Regions from separate parts of the Brevibacillus sp. MCWH genome, predicted to be linked through region 1. Evidence: predicted binding sites of a transcription regulator. Region 1 holds the regulator's gene; each other region holds the start of a gene.

The links. Region 1 encodes LexA, which represses DNA repair genes until DNA is damaged. Its sites were predicted from a motif close to CGAACATATGTTCG; they were not measured.
Region 2: the regulator LexA is predicted to act here: its motif matches at 1,609-1,622, upstream of ETC00_RS17420 (ImmA/IrrE family metallo-endopeptidase).
Region 3: the regulator LexA is predicted to act here: its motif matches at 1,424-1,437, upstream of uvrB (excinuclease ABC subunit UvrB).

Annotation. Positions count from the first base shown of each region.
Region 1 covers NZ_SDLF01000016.1:57-4,242, reverse strand. The annotation lists gene ETC00_RS14075 (UvrD-helicase domain-containing protein) at 1-872, opposite strand, end outside; gene crcB (fluoride efflux transporter CrcB) at 906-1,271, opposite strand; gene ETC00_RS14065 (DUF896 domain-containing protein) at 1,362-1,559, opposite strand; gene yneA (cell division suppressor protein YneA) at 1,665-2,003, opposite strand; gene lexA (transcriptional repressor LexA) at 2,160-2,783, shown strand; gene ETC00_RS14050 (DUF456 domain-containing protein) at 2,907-3,395, opposite strand; gene ETC00_RS14045 (hypothetical protein) at 3,757-3,981, shown strand.
Region 2 covers NZ_SDLF01000025.1:35,572-39,757, forward strand. The annotation lists gene ETC00_RS17400 (DUF7916 family protein) at 1-480, shown strand, start outside; gene ETC00_RS17405 (hypothetical protein) at 545-739, opposite strand; gene ETC00_RS17410 (helix-turn-helix domain-containing protein) at 802-1,020, opposite strand; gene ETC00_RS17415 (helix-turn-helix domain-containing protein) at 1,185-1,541, shown strand; gene ETC00_RS17420 (ImmA/IrrE family metallo-endopeptidase) at 1,647-2,183, shown strand; gene ETC00_RS17425 (winged helix-turn-helix transcriptional regulator) at 2,313-2,645, opposite strand; gene ETC00_RS17430 (hypothetical protein) at 2,751-2,903, shown strand; gene pdaA (delta-lactam-biosynthetic de-N-acetylase) at 3,075-3,866, shown strand.
Region 3 covers NZ_SDLF01000023.1:37,284-41,469, forward strand. The annotation lists gene ETC00_RS16840 (YcdB/YcdC domain-containing protein) at 1-313, shown strand, start outside; gene ETC00_RS16845 (flagellar hook assembly protein FlgD) at 402-1,334, opposite strand; gene uvrB (excinuclease ABC subunit UvrB) at 1,509-3,485, shown strand; gene uvrA (excinuclease ABC subunit UvrA) at 3,502-4,186, shown strand, end outside.

The sequences.
Region 1 (4,186 bases):
CAGCCTTTGGGCAGAAGCGGCTTGGCCAGCTTGGCCGCCCAGTCCAAGAACGTGGCCTGCTGGACGTCATCCACCCCCAGTTCCGGAAGCACGTCCGATATGTAGTTCAGAAACAGGCGGTTCGGCGCAAACACCATGAATTTTTTCGACATCATCGTATCCTGGTAGTTGTAGATCAGGTAGGAGAGGCGGTGCAGCGCGATGGTGGTCTTCCCGCTCCCGGCCACCCCCTGGACGACGATGGGACGGTCTTTGTCCGCCCGAATGATGTCGTTTTGTTCGGACTGGATGGTCGCCACGATGTCCTTCAGCCGACTGTCGTTGGTCTGGTTGAGATTGGCGGCGAGGAACTCATCGATATACCCTTCCTCGAGAAACTCGTCGGGATGGCCGATACCCCGGCGGATCGTCTCCTTGACCGCCCCGTCGTAGATGCCGGTAATCTTTCCCTTCTCAATCGCAAAGTTGCGCTTCAGGCGAACTTCTCCACGGACGATGCCCTTGTCGGTCCGGTAGAAGGCGTCCTTGCTTTCGCCGCTGTAGTACAGGCTGGCAATCGGAGCCCGCCAGTCCACGACCAGCGCATCAAACGTATCGCTGCGGACAATGCCGCGCTTGCCGATATAGACGATGTCCAGTTCGTATGTCTCATCCTTGAGAAAGTCCACCCGGCCGAAGTAAGGTTTGTCTTTCCCCTGGTCTTCCAGATACCGCAGTTCCTTGGCCTTTTTGTACCCGACCACCTGCTTCACGTAGTCGTCGGTCACTTCCCTTACTTCCTCGCGCAGTATCTCGATCTCCCGTTCAATGGCGGACACCGTTTCATCCAGCCGCTTTTGTTCCTGTTCGTAATCGGGATGCCGAATCGTCACGTCCATCCTCCCTTCGCTTCAATCGCGCTGGCGTCAGCCCACATGCCGGCCCAGCCAGACTCCGGCTCCGCAGGCCAACAGCCCAATGCCGACGCTGAGCAGCACGTACGCCAATCCGCGTCCAATGTTCCCGTCGCCAAAAAAGGTGATGACCTCCAGAGAAAAGGTAGAAAAGGTCGTAAAGCCGCCCAACAGCCCGGTGGTAAAAAGCAGGTACAGCTCCGGCGGGAGAAACCCCCGCTCCTTTCCCCAGGCGTACAAAAGACCGATGCAAAACGAGCCGACAACATTGGCTCCCCACGTACCTGCCGGCCAGCCCGGCTGATTCAGCACCAGGCCCAATCCATACCGCACGATTGATCCGACAGCGCCCCCCACTGCCACAGCAAGCCACGACATGCGCATTCCTCCCTGTTCGCTCCGTTTCGTCGTAGAAAAAGACATCCAAGCGAAGCGCGTGGATGCCTTTTTGTGCCAGTACACGTTATCTTAATGTTTGGGACCGTTGTCCTCAAGATCTTCCACATAGCGGATCGATTCCAGGTTAGCCCGCAGGGACGCCTTGACAGCGTCGATGTACTTGCGCCGCAGTGCCTGCTGCTCCTGTTTTTCATCGTCGGTCAGGCCTTGTTCGCGGGATTTCTTGGCCAACTCGTTGATCCGTTTGATTTCCGCGTCGGTTACCACAGCCTCTCCCCCTACTCTCTGTAATGCCGCTCTATTATAACACATCGGCGGCACAACGCAAGCGAAAGGATATACACTGGCCTGCCCCGCTGTCTTGGCTGCCGTCTACTCTCCGACGGGAACAGCCAGGCGCTGTCCGGGGTATATGTCGGAGTTGTCCAGTCGGTTCATCTTTTTGATCGCGTACACCAGTTCGCGCACCTCCATGTCGGCTTCGTCCTGGTGCTCAACGGCAATTTTCCACAAGCTGTCACCCTTCTGAACGGTCACTACCTTCACAGGCACGATCGACGACGACTCCGATGCGAACACAAGTTCTGTCAGGAAGTAAAAAAAGAGAGAGAATACCACGAAAAAGATCAATGCCCCACCGCGTCTCACACCAGTGCGGCTATGGCGCTCCTGTTTTTTGGTGAAACGGTTGTGTGCGGATACAGCATGCATGATACCATCCCCCTGCAAACATACGTTCTATATTCTTGTTTTCATCATAATGCGAACATGTGTTTTGTGTCAAGCGAAATCGAACTAACGTTTGTCGAACGCAAGATCCCATGGTACAATATAGAAAACATGTTCGAGAAAACAGGGGTGTGGTCCATGTCCAAGCTATCCAGCAGACAACAAGCCATTATCGATTTCATTCGCAAGGAAGTCCGCGACAAGGGATATCCGCCGTCCGTTCGTGAAATTGGCGAGGCCGTCGGGTTGGCCTCCAGCTCCACCGTCCACGGTCACCTGGCCCGTCTGGAAAAGAAAGGATTGATCCGGCGCGACCCCACCAAGCCGCGCGCGATTGAGCTGTTGACCGATGGCGACCGCTATCAGGATGACTATGAAGTATCCGTCGTGCGCGTGCCCGTCATCGGGAAGGTAACGGCCGGGCAGCCAATTACGGCCGTGGAACACGTGGAGGATTACTTCCCCCTGCCGGAACACATTGTCACCTCGGACAAGGTGTACATGCTTCGCGTGTCGGGTGACAGCATGATCGAGGCAGGCATCCTCGACGGCGACTACGTCATCGTGCGCCAGCAAAACGTGGCCAACAACGGCGACATTGTCGTGGCCATGACCGATGAGGACGAAGCCACCGTCAAGCGGTTCTTCAAGGAGAAAAACCACTTCCGCCTGCAGCCGGAGAATTCCACGATGGAGCCGATCATCCTGGACTCGGTCACCATTCTGGGAAAAGTCATCGGAGTGTACCGGTTGATTCACTAGGAAAACGAATAGCCCGTATCTTTTCCGACCATCGTCGAAAGATACGGGCTTGTTTTTTCTATGGCGCTGTCAGACCGGAACGATCCGGTGCAGGAATTGCATCTCGCCCTCTTGGAGCACGATCTACAGGGCGGCGATGAAAAACCAGATGATCATCACGATTTGCAGGACGACCTTGACGACTGCGCTGCCGAGAAATCCGACGAGCGATCCCACCCCCGCCTTAATCGCCCGTTCAAACGGCTGGTTGGATACGAACAGCTCCACCAACACCACAAACAAAAACGGCAGGATCAGCATCCCGAACGGCGGGAACAGGAAAATCCCGAGAAAGATACCGACCGCCGCTGCAATCGACGACCACTTGGAACCGCCGTACCGCTTCACGAAGTACATGTTGGTCAGCAAATCGGCGCCGTACAGCAGCACACTCAGCACCACCATCCCCCACCAGAACGACGCCGGCAGCCCGGCCCCCGGTTCGGCGAGGACAAAGTGGTACAGCAAAAACCCGGCCCAAAGCAAAATCGTATCCGGCAAAACCGGAAGAAAAATACCGGCGATGCTTGCGACAAACAACGCCACGATGACAATCCACAGCAGTATTTCCATCGGGCACACTCCTTTCTCTTAGGATATACGGATTACCTCGCCAATCGTTGCATCCTTCTATATATTCTCGTCCACATTTTTGCAGAAGCCAGCCAGGCTGCAAAATTACACGGCCCCATGCGGTTCCATTTCATATTCACATCCGTGCTGGAAAGCAAGCGGATTACTGGTTTATCACTGCCTGGATTCGTTTTTCACATGACTCATCTTGGTCAGTATGCACGTATCAGTAAAAATAAACAGATTTTTCTTTTTCCATAAATCGTAATAATTGACATATTTTATCATTATGGTTAATGTATTCTTTGGAATACGTCTGTAAGTGTACGGTCGATTAATACTTAGGAGGTACAAAAGTAATATGGAAGACGATGATATAAGATGCGAACATTGCAAGAAACTTTCTTTTTGGTGCGAAATCGAGCATTTGAGACCAAAGAAGTGCTCCATTCTCCGTGATGGAGAAATCTATTACATCTGTGAATATTGTATAGGCGAAATTGAAGTTTTAGGTGAAGGCGCTGAGGAAGTTGAATACTGGAATGAATGGGTGAAAAAGAAACGTTTGGAAAACGAACAATCATAACGCAGCCCCTGCCATGGGGCTGCTCAGACTGAAGACAAACGGTTCATTGAGTTAGCGTCCACAAAAAATGATCTCCAGGCCGAAAGGCCTGCCTATTCATCAACCGAAGCGGAAGACAATGTTCATCGCATGGCGGGATGGGCCAAGCGAGCTCCTTTGACGACCTGCTCAGCGGAAAAACGAAGACGCGGGAATCAACAGGGGA
Region 2 (4,186 bases), on a different contig from region 1:
GGAGTGACCAACCGGGAAATCAGGCAGGCGATCCGCACCGCCCGTGAAGTCATGGGCAAAGACGCCTTGATCATGGCCGGGAAAATGCACGGCGCTGGCGTAGCAGATGAAGCCGGTGGCAATTTGATAGAAGAGCAGACGATTGTCCAGTTTATCGAAGCAGGGGCGGACATCATCCTGCTCCCCTCGCCCGGCACAATTCCCGGCATCACGCTTGATGCGGCCAAATCCATGGTCGATCTGGCCCACCGCCACGGCGCATTGGCCCTATTGGCCACCGGCACCAGTCAGGAAGGGGCAGACGAGGCGACCATTCGCCAGATCGCGCTGAACAGCAAAATGGCCGGGGCCGATCTGTATCACATCGGCGACGCCGGTTACAATGGCATCGCTATCCCGGAAAACATCATGCACTACTCCATCGCCGTGCGCGGAAAACGGCATACCTATGTGCGGATGGCCGCATCGGTCCTGCGGTAACGCCAGACAGCACAACGAAGCGGTTTCCCCCGTGGGCTCGTCCGTTTGGGGAAACCGCTTTTTCTCACGGCACCTGCCCGGCAATCGGGGCGGTCAGTGCCGCGTCGCTCTCCCTTTGCAGTTCCCGCTCAAACGACTCCAAGCGACGAAGGAAATCCTGACAGGCAGAAACGCTTTGGGGCTCCATCATCGCTAGCTCGTATGCCAGTGTCCTTTTCCAGATTTCCAACTGCCGCATGTTGGCTTCCCGGACTTCCACCTCTTTCCCCCCTGACCGATCTCTTGCCATATCGCTCTGTGATCTGTTTGTCTCTGTATTTGTCATATCAGCAAAATCAAGCACTGAAACAAGTCGCGCAGTTCGCATTTCAGCTTTCTGGCCAACACCGGCAGGTGATTCGCCTTGAAGTCGTACTCGCCCTTTTCGTATTTCAGATAGGTAGACGCGTTCTTGAAGCCCAGTGATTCCGCCATGTCCTGCAACGTGATTCCCGTTTCGAGCCGTCGCCTTGCGATGAATCCCAGATTGACTTTGTTCAATCAGCATCCCCCTTTATTTGCCAAATTAGCAAATCTTTAACCATTATAATACCGTTTCAATTTTCACAAAGTCAACACGTTCTTTGTTAAATTAACAAAAATTGTGTTTTCCGTTATGGAAAATTGTTAGAATAATTATTGCCATAGCGGAAAGGTTGTGACGAATGATGTCAACAGTCGGTCAACGGATCAAATGGCTCCGGGAACAAAAGCGGTGGTCCCAAATCCAATTGGCCGAAAAACTGCAAATTCACAACACGGTGCTCTCACGGATTGAGTCGGGTGAGAAAAAGAGTGTGGACAACCATCTGCTCTCGAAAGTTGCCGATGTGTTCAACGTCTCCGCCGATTTCCTTCTCGGCAAGACGAATGACCCGACGCCCTCATGGGGAACCCGGAAAAATCCGGAGGAGCATATTTCGTTCTTTGACTTGGAGGGATTGAGCCCATCCGAGATTGAAGAAGTGAAAAAGCACATCGACTATTTGCGGTGGAAAGCCCGACAGTCGGACAAACCATGACCGGCAGGGGCAGGACGTGTCTTACCAAACACTGTCCCGTGCACGGCGTTTTCTTTTCGCACAATACCGAACATACGTTCTGTTTCTTGCAAAGGAGGAATGCACATGCTCCGCGATTACAAACAAACGGAACTGGAAAAATGGGTGGGCGCTTTTTATGCCAGACTGGGGATGCGACATGCGGGAGATTTGCGCGAGGAAACGGTCGCCGAAGCCCTCGGCATTGAGCTTGTGTACCGTCCTTGTCCATCGATGCGGTACGAAGCCGGCGGCTATCGCTGCATCACGATCAATTCCGCCCTGCCCCGGCCAATCCAGCGTGAGCAGTTTTTTCATGAGCTGGGGCATATATTGCGCGGACATACCGGGAAACAGCTGGAGATGAGAAAATCGTTCCACGACCTGCAGGAGGCCCAGGCTTCGCAGTTTCAACTTTACGCGGCCCTGCCGTTTTTCATGGTATCCAGGTTGAGACTGACCGACTGCCAGACTCATCCGGCCTGCTTGCTGGCCCAGGAGTTTGGCGTAACCCGGCAGCTGGCGGAAAAGCGGCTCGCTCAGATTCGCCGCCGCATCATCAGCGAACGCCTGCACCGCCAGTTCGTCGCCCGCCTCCACGGCAGGGGCCCGCGTCCGGCTTGAGATGCGCGGCGCAGCCGAAGCACGTCCGAAACAGTCCCTTGCAGGGAACGGCCTCGCATTGAACGATGCGGTCCTTTCCAAGCAAATCAGCGCCGTACACAATGTCCGGCGCTTTGTTCGTAAGTCCGTTCAGTTGACTGTTTTCTGATCCAGTTCGATCCACTCTTGTGCCCATTTCTCGATGCCTTTGATGATCGGTTCCAGTGCGCGTCCTTTATCCGTAAGCGAATATTCCACCCTCACCGGAGCGGAATCCGTATAGACTTCCCGATGCACCAGTCCTTCCTTCTCCAGATCCTTCAGCCGTTCCGACAAAAGCCTGCCGCTGATCGGAAGCGCCTCTTCAATTGAACAAAAACGCTGCGGTCCCAAAAGAAGCTGGTGCAGGATCAGCCCTGTCCAGCGTTTGCTCAGCAGATGCATGGCTTTTTCAAACTTCGGGCACAGAGAAGACTGCTTCATGGAAATCACCCCATTCTCCATTCAGTATATCGCTCTTTTTTCCTTGCATCAAAATCTGGCCCGCAACCATCCTAGTGAATGGAAACATACGGAGGTGAGTGCTGCATGCCCGATCAAAAAGAGAGAGCCATGGCCATTTTTGAAGTGGAAGACAGGATTCCGGTCGGTTCCATAGACAAGACCCGAGCCGAAATGCCCGATCGCTCCGAACAATATCCCATTCCGGCCCCCCGTCCCGTCCCCTGGGAGGAGGCCTGAGCACATCCGGCCTTCCCGCTCCATGTGGCAGGGAAAGGCCGTTTTGTATGGGTTGCCAACCTGTTTTTTCCAAAAGCGCCTGGTCGCGGCAGGCACATAACTTGCCAACGTTGATGGGACAATATCGCTAGGTAAAGGGAAGCCTATTGTCACAAAGGAGGGCAGGTTACCATGAAGCGCCTTACCATTTTGTCCGCTGTCTTGCTGCTCGTAACCATCGTGTTGGGGCATGCGGCTGCCCATCCCGATACGGCGTACCACTTTGGCTTTAAAAAGAGCAGGGACGGCAAACTTCCTTCCATTGACCAGGAAGGATTCAAATCCGTTGTGGAGAAGCACGGGGCTATCTTTTTGGGAGATACGACCAAAAAAGAACTGTATCTGACCTTTGACAACGGGTACGAAAACGGCTACACCGCGCAAATATTGGACACGCTCAAGGCCAAAAAGGTGCCGGCCATCTTTTTCGTGACCGGACATTACGTAAAAGACCAGCCCGACCTCATCAAACGGATGGCGGCAGAAGGGCATCTGATCGGAAACCACTCCTGGAGCCACCCCGACATGACGAAACTTTCCAACGAACGCATCCGGGAAGAGCTGGAGAAGGTACAGACGGAAGTAGCCCGGATCACTGGTCAAAAAGAGATGCGCTTTTTGCGTCCGCCAAGGGGAATTTTCAGCGACCGCTCCCTTGCGGCCTGCAAGCAGCTGGGCTATACCAGCATCTTCTGGTCGATTGCCTACAAAGACTGGGACACCAAGGTGCAAAGAGGCTGGCGGTACGCGTACGACAGCGTCATCTCACAGCTTCACCCGGGTGCCGTCATCCTGCTGCACGCCGTCTCCCGCGACAACGCAGAAGCGCTGGGTGCAATCATCGACGAGGCGCGCAAACGGGGGTACGAATTCAAGAGCCTGGATCAGCTGGTCCCGCACAATCCCTCGACACCTGTTCCGTAAAACGGCCTGCCAGCAAAGGGCTGATTGCCGCCTGTCTCAAGCACAAATACGCCCATACAGGGGTTGCACCCATGAAAAAGCCGTCTCCCATCAGAGAGACGGCTCAGATTGAAGACAAACTGTTTATTTAGTAAGCGTCCACAAGAAAACGATTTTCATAATTCCCAGGCCGGAAGGCCTGCACATTCATCAACCGAAGCTGAAGACAACGTACATCGCATGGAGGGATGGGCCAAGCGAGCTCCTTTGACGACCTGCTCAGCGGAAAAACGAAAGACGCGGGGATAAACAGGGGGCACAAGTCTCACTTCGTCGAAACA
Region 3 (4,186 bases), on a different contig from region 1:
TTCCGTCAATCCGCTGGACGGTTCGATCAAGCAAGTGTGGCTCGCTCAACCAGACTGGGCCGACGTCCGCTATCCCTCGCCCGCAGCGGCTGTCTCTGAACAGCAGGCGGTGTCGGCCCTGCTCGATGCGTACCCGCTGGAACTGATGTACGTCCGCGGTGATTGGCTGCATACGGAAGGGCAGACCTGGCAGCTTGCCTATGATCTCTCGTTCCGGCAGTCGCGTTCCTACTGCTATTGCGGCGTGAAACCGAAGGTGGACCTGACCGTTTATGTGGATGGACATACCGGGAGCGTCGTCGTCCGTGAATGAAACGGGCCAGCGAAAGTCAAACAGCCGCACCAGCCTGTTCGGCCGGTACGGCTGTTTTTTTTGTCTTGTGTGAGGGGAGGCACCCGGATTATGGCGCGGTGGCCTCGAACCCGACAATTTGACTCAGCTTCACTTTTTTGTCGCCTTCCAGGACGAACTCCACGACGCCGTTCTTCATGCTGACCGCTTTGATTACGCCGGTGTTCTCGGTGGTGGACGTGGTGCCGTCCGGGTTGGTGGACGTCTCGGTGTAGGTGATCGTGTAGCCGATCATCTGCGCGTACTGGAGCGTGTTGTTCATCGGCAGATTGTCCGGCTTCACCGACATGCCGACCACGTCTTCCAGCTTGATGGTCTTGCCGTTGTCCAACTGGAATTCCACTTTGCCGTTTTTCATCGCAAAGCCGACAATCACGCCGTCCTTGATCTCTTCAATGGTGGTGATGTCGTCTGTCGTATCCGGATTGCCGTCTCTGTCCACCTGCCGCGTCTCCTTGTAGGAGATCTGCTTGCCGATCATGTCCGCGTACTTCAGACTGTTGTCCAGTTCGGCTCCGGTCAAGCCTTTGGACTCCAGGCCCTTCACCCATTCGCGCGGGATTGGTGTCTGTTCGCCCGCGATCCGGAAGTAGATTTTGCCGTTATCCATGGAGACCGATTCGATGACGCCCGACTTTTTCTCGTGGATCACTTCGCCGGTCAGCTCGTCCACCAGCTGCAAATCGTAGGTGGCTGTCTTTCCGATCAGGCCCTCATACTCGCGCAGGGTGAGCATGCTGTTGTTGGACTGCTCCATCAGGTTGGCCATTTTCGTGATCTTTTCCACCATGGTCATCATGCTGGTCTGCTGGATAAATTGCGTGTTGTCCATCGGAGAGAGCGGGTCCTGGTTTTTCAACTGCTCCAGCAGCAGTTTCATAAAGGCGTTCTGGTCCATCTCGGTGGTAAACTCTTTTTTGCCTTTGTAGCTCCAACTGGGCTGTATGTATGGATTGTTGTTAACGCTTCCTGTACCTGCCATGACGATCCTCCCTGACATGTCGGGTGTGTCGCTTACACATACGTAGAGACTCATTATCAGTATCGGCAGAAGCTGACTGCGGGTGAAGACAAACATTTGTTCGAATTTCCGCTTATTTTTTGAACGATTGTGCTATAATGGGAAATGACATGTGACAAGGAGATGAACGAGGGAATGGACCGTTTTGAATTGGTATCGGAGTATCAGCCGTCCGGTGACCAGCCAACCGCCATTGCCCAACTGGTGGAGGGCGTAAAAGCGGGCAAGCGTCACCAGACGCTGCTGGGGGCGACCGGTACGGGAAAAACCTATACGGCGGCGCAGGTGATCGCCCAGGTGAACAAACCGACGCTGGTGATCGCCCACAATAAGACCTTGGCTGCACAGTTGTGCGCCGAGTTCAAGGAGTTTTTCCCCCATAACGCCGTCGAATACTTCGTCAGCTACTACGACTACTACCAACCGGAAGCGTACATTCCCCAAACAGATACCTATATTGAAAAAGACTCCAGCATCAACGACGAGATCGACAAGCTGCGCCACTCGGCCACCAGCGCCTTGTTCGAGCGGCGGGACGTGATCATCGTCGCGTCCGTCTCGTGCATTTACGGGTTGGGTTCTCCGGAAGAGTACCGGGAGCTTGTGCTGTCGCTGCGCGTCGGGATGGAGAAAAGCCGGGACGAGGTGCTGCACCGGCTGGTGGACATCCAGTACGACCGCAACGACATCAACTTCGTCCGCGGGACCTTCCGCGTCCGCGGCGACGTCGTGGAGATTTTCCCCGCGTCCCACGGCGAACATGCGATCCGCGTGGAGTTTTTCGGAGACGAAATCGAACGGATCACGGAGATTGACGTGGTGACCGGAGAGATTATCGGCCAGCGCGACCACGTCGCCATCTTTCCGGCATCCCACTACGTGACCCGCGACGAGAAAATGAAGCGGGCCATCCAGAGCATTGGAGCGGAGCTGGAAGAGCGGCTGGCCGAACTGCGCGCCGCAGGCAAGCTGCTGGAGGCGCAGCGCCTGGAGCAGCGCACCCGCTACGACATGGAAATGCTGGCGGAGATGGGCTTCTGCTCCGGCATCGAAAACTACTCCCGCCACCTGACGGGGCTGCCGCCGGGACATCCGCCATACACGCTGCTCGACTATTTCCCCAAGGACTTCCTCGTCATCATCGACGAGTCGCACATGACCCTGCCGCAGATTCGCGGGATGTACAACGGGGACCGGGCGCGCAAGGACGTCCTGGTCGAACACGGCTTCCGTCTGCCGTCGGCGCGGGACAACCGTCCGCTCACCTTCGAAGAGTTTGAGTCAAAGGTGAATCAGGCCATCTACATTTCTGCCACGCCTGGCCCGTATGAGCTGGAGCACTGCCCGGTCCTGGTGCAGCAGGTGATTCGTCCCACCGGCCTGGTTGACCCGACCATTTCCGTGCGGCCGATCAAGGGGCAGATCGACGACCTGATCGGCGAGATCCGGGCCACGATCGCCAAGGATGAGCGCGTGCTGGTCACGACGCTGACGAAAAAGATGGCCGAGGACTTAACCGACTATCTGAAGGAAATCGGGATCAAAGTACGCTACCTGCACTCCGACATCAAGACGATCGAGCGGATGCAGATATTGCGCTCCCTGCGACTTGGGGAATTTGACGTGCTGATCGGGATCAACCTCCTGCGGGAGGGGCTTGACCTTCCCGAAGTGTCGCTGGTGGCGATTCTCGACGCGGACAAGGAAGGCTTCCTCCGCAACGAACGCTCGCTGATCCAGACGATCGGCCGGGCGGCCCGCAACGCCGAGGGACGCGTCATCATGTACGCCGACCGGATCACCGACTCCATGGCGGCAGCCATCCGGGAGACGGAGCGGCGCCGTTCCATCCAGATCGCGTACAATGAAAAGCACGGCATTACGCCGCAGACCGTGAAGAAAGCCATCCGCGAAGTGATCGAGGCGACGCGGGTGGCAGAAGAAAAAGCGGAATACCTGCCGCATGCAGACTTCAAGAAGATGCCGAAGAAAGACCGCCTGGCCGTGATTGAACGGATGGAAGAAGAAATGAAGGAAGCAGCACGAAATCTGATGTTTGAACGCGCGGCCGAACTGCGAGACTTGATACTGGAGCTGAAGGCAGAGCTCTAAGAAAAGAGGTATGTACATGCCATTGGAAAACATCGTAGTAAAAGGCGCTCGCGCCCACAACCTAAAAAATATCGACGTCGTCATCCCCCGGGACAAGTTCGTCGTACTGACGGGACTCTCCGGTTCCGGGAAGTCGTCGCTTGCGTTTGACACGATTTACGCCGAAGGTCAGCGGCGCTACGTGGAATCCCTCTCTGCGTACGCCCGCCAGTTCCTCGGACAGATGGACAAACCGGACGTGGACTCAATCGAAGGGCTGTCCCCGGCCATCTCCATCGACCAGAAGACGACCAGCCGCAACCCGCGCTCCACAGTGGGCACCGTGACGGAAATCTACGATTATCTGCGGCTGCTGTATGCCCGCGTGGGGCGGGCGATTTGTCCGGAACACGGAATTGAGATCAAGTCGCAGACGATCGAGCAGATGGTGGACCGGGTGATGGAGTATCCGGAACGCACCCGTCTGCAGATTCTCGCCCCGATGGTGCAGGGGCGGAAAGGAGAGCATGCCAAGCTCCTGGAGGACATCCGCAAGCAGGGATTTGTCCGTGTACGGGTGGACGGGGAGATTCGTGACCTGTCCGAAGAGATCAAGCTTGAGAAAAACAAAAAGCACAACATCGAGGTCGTTGTCGACCGGATCGTGGTCAAGCCCGACGTACAGGCCCGGCTGGCCGACTCGCTGGAGACAGCGCTGCGCC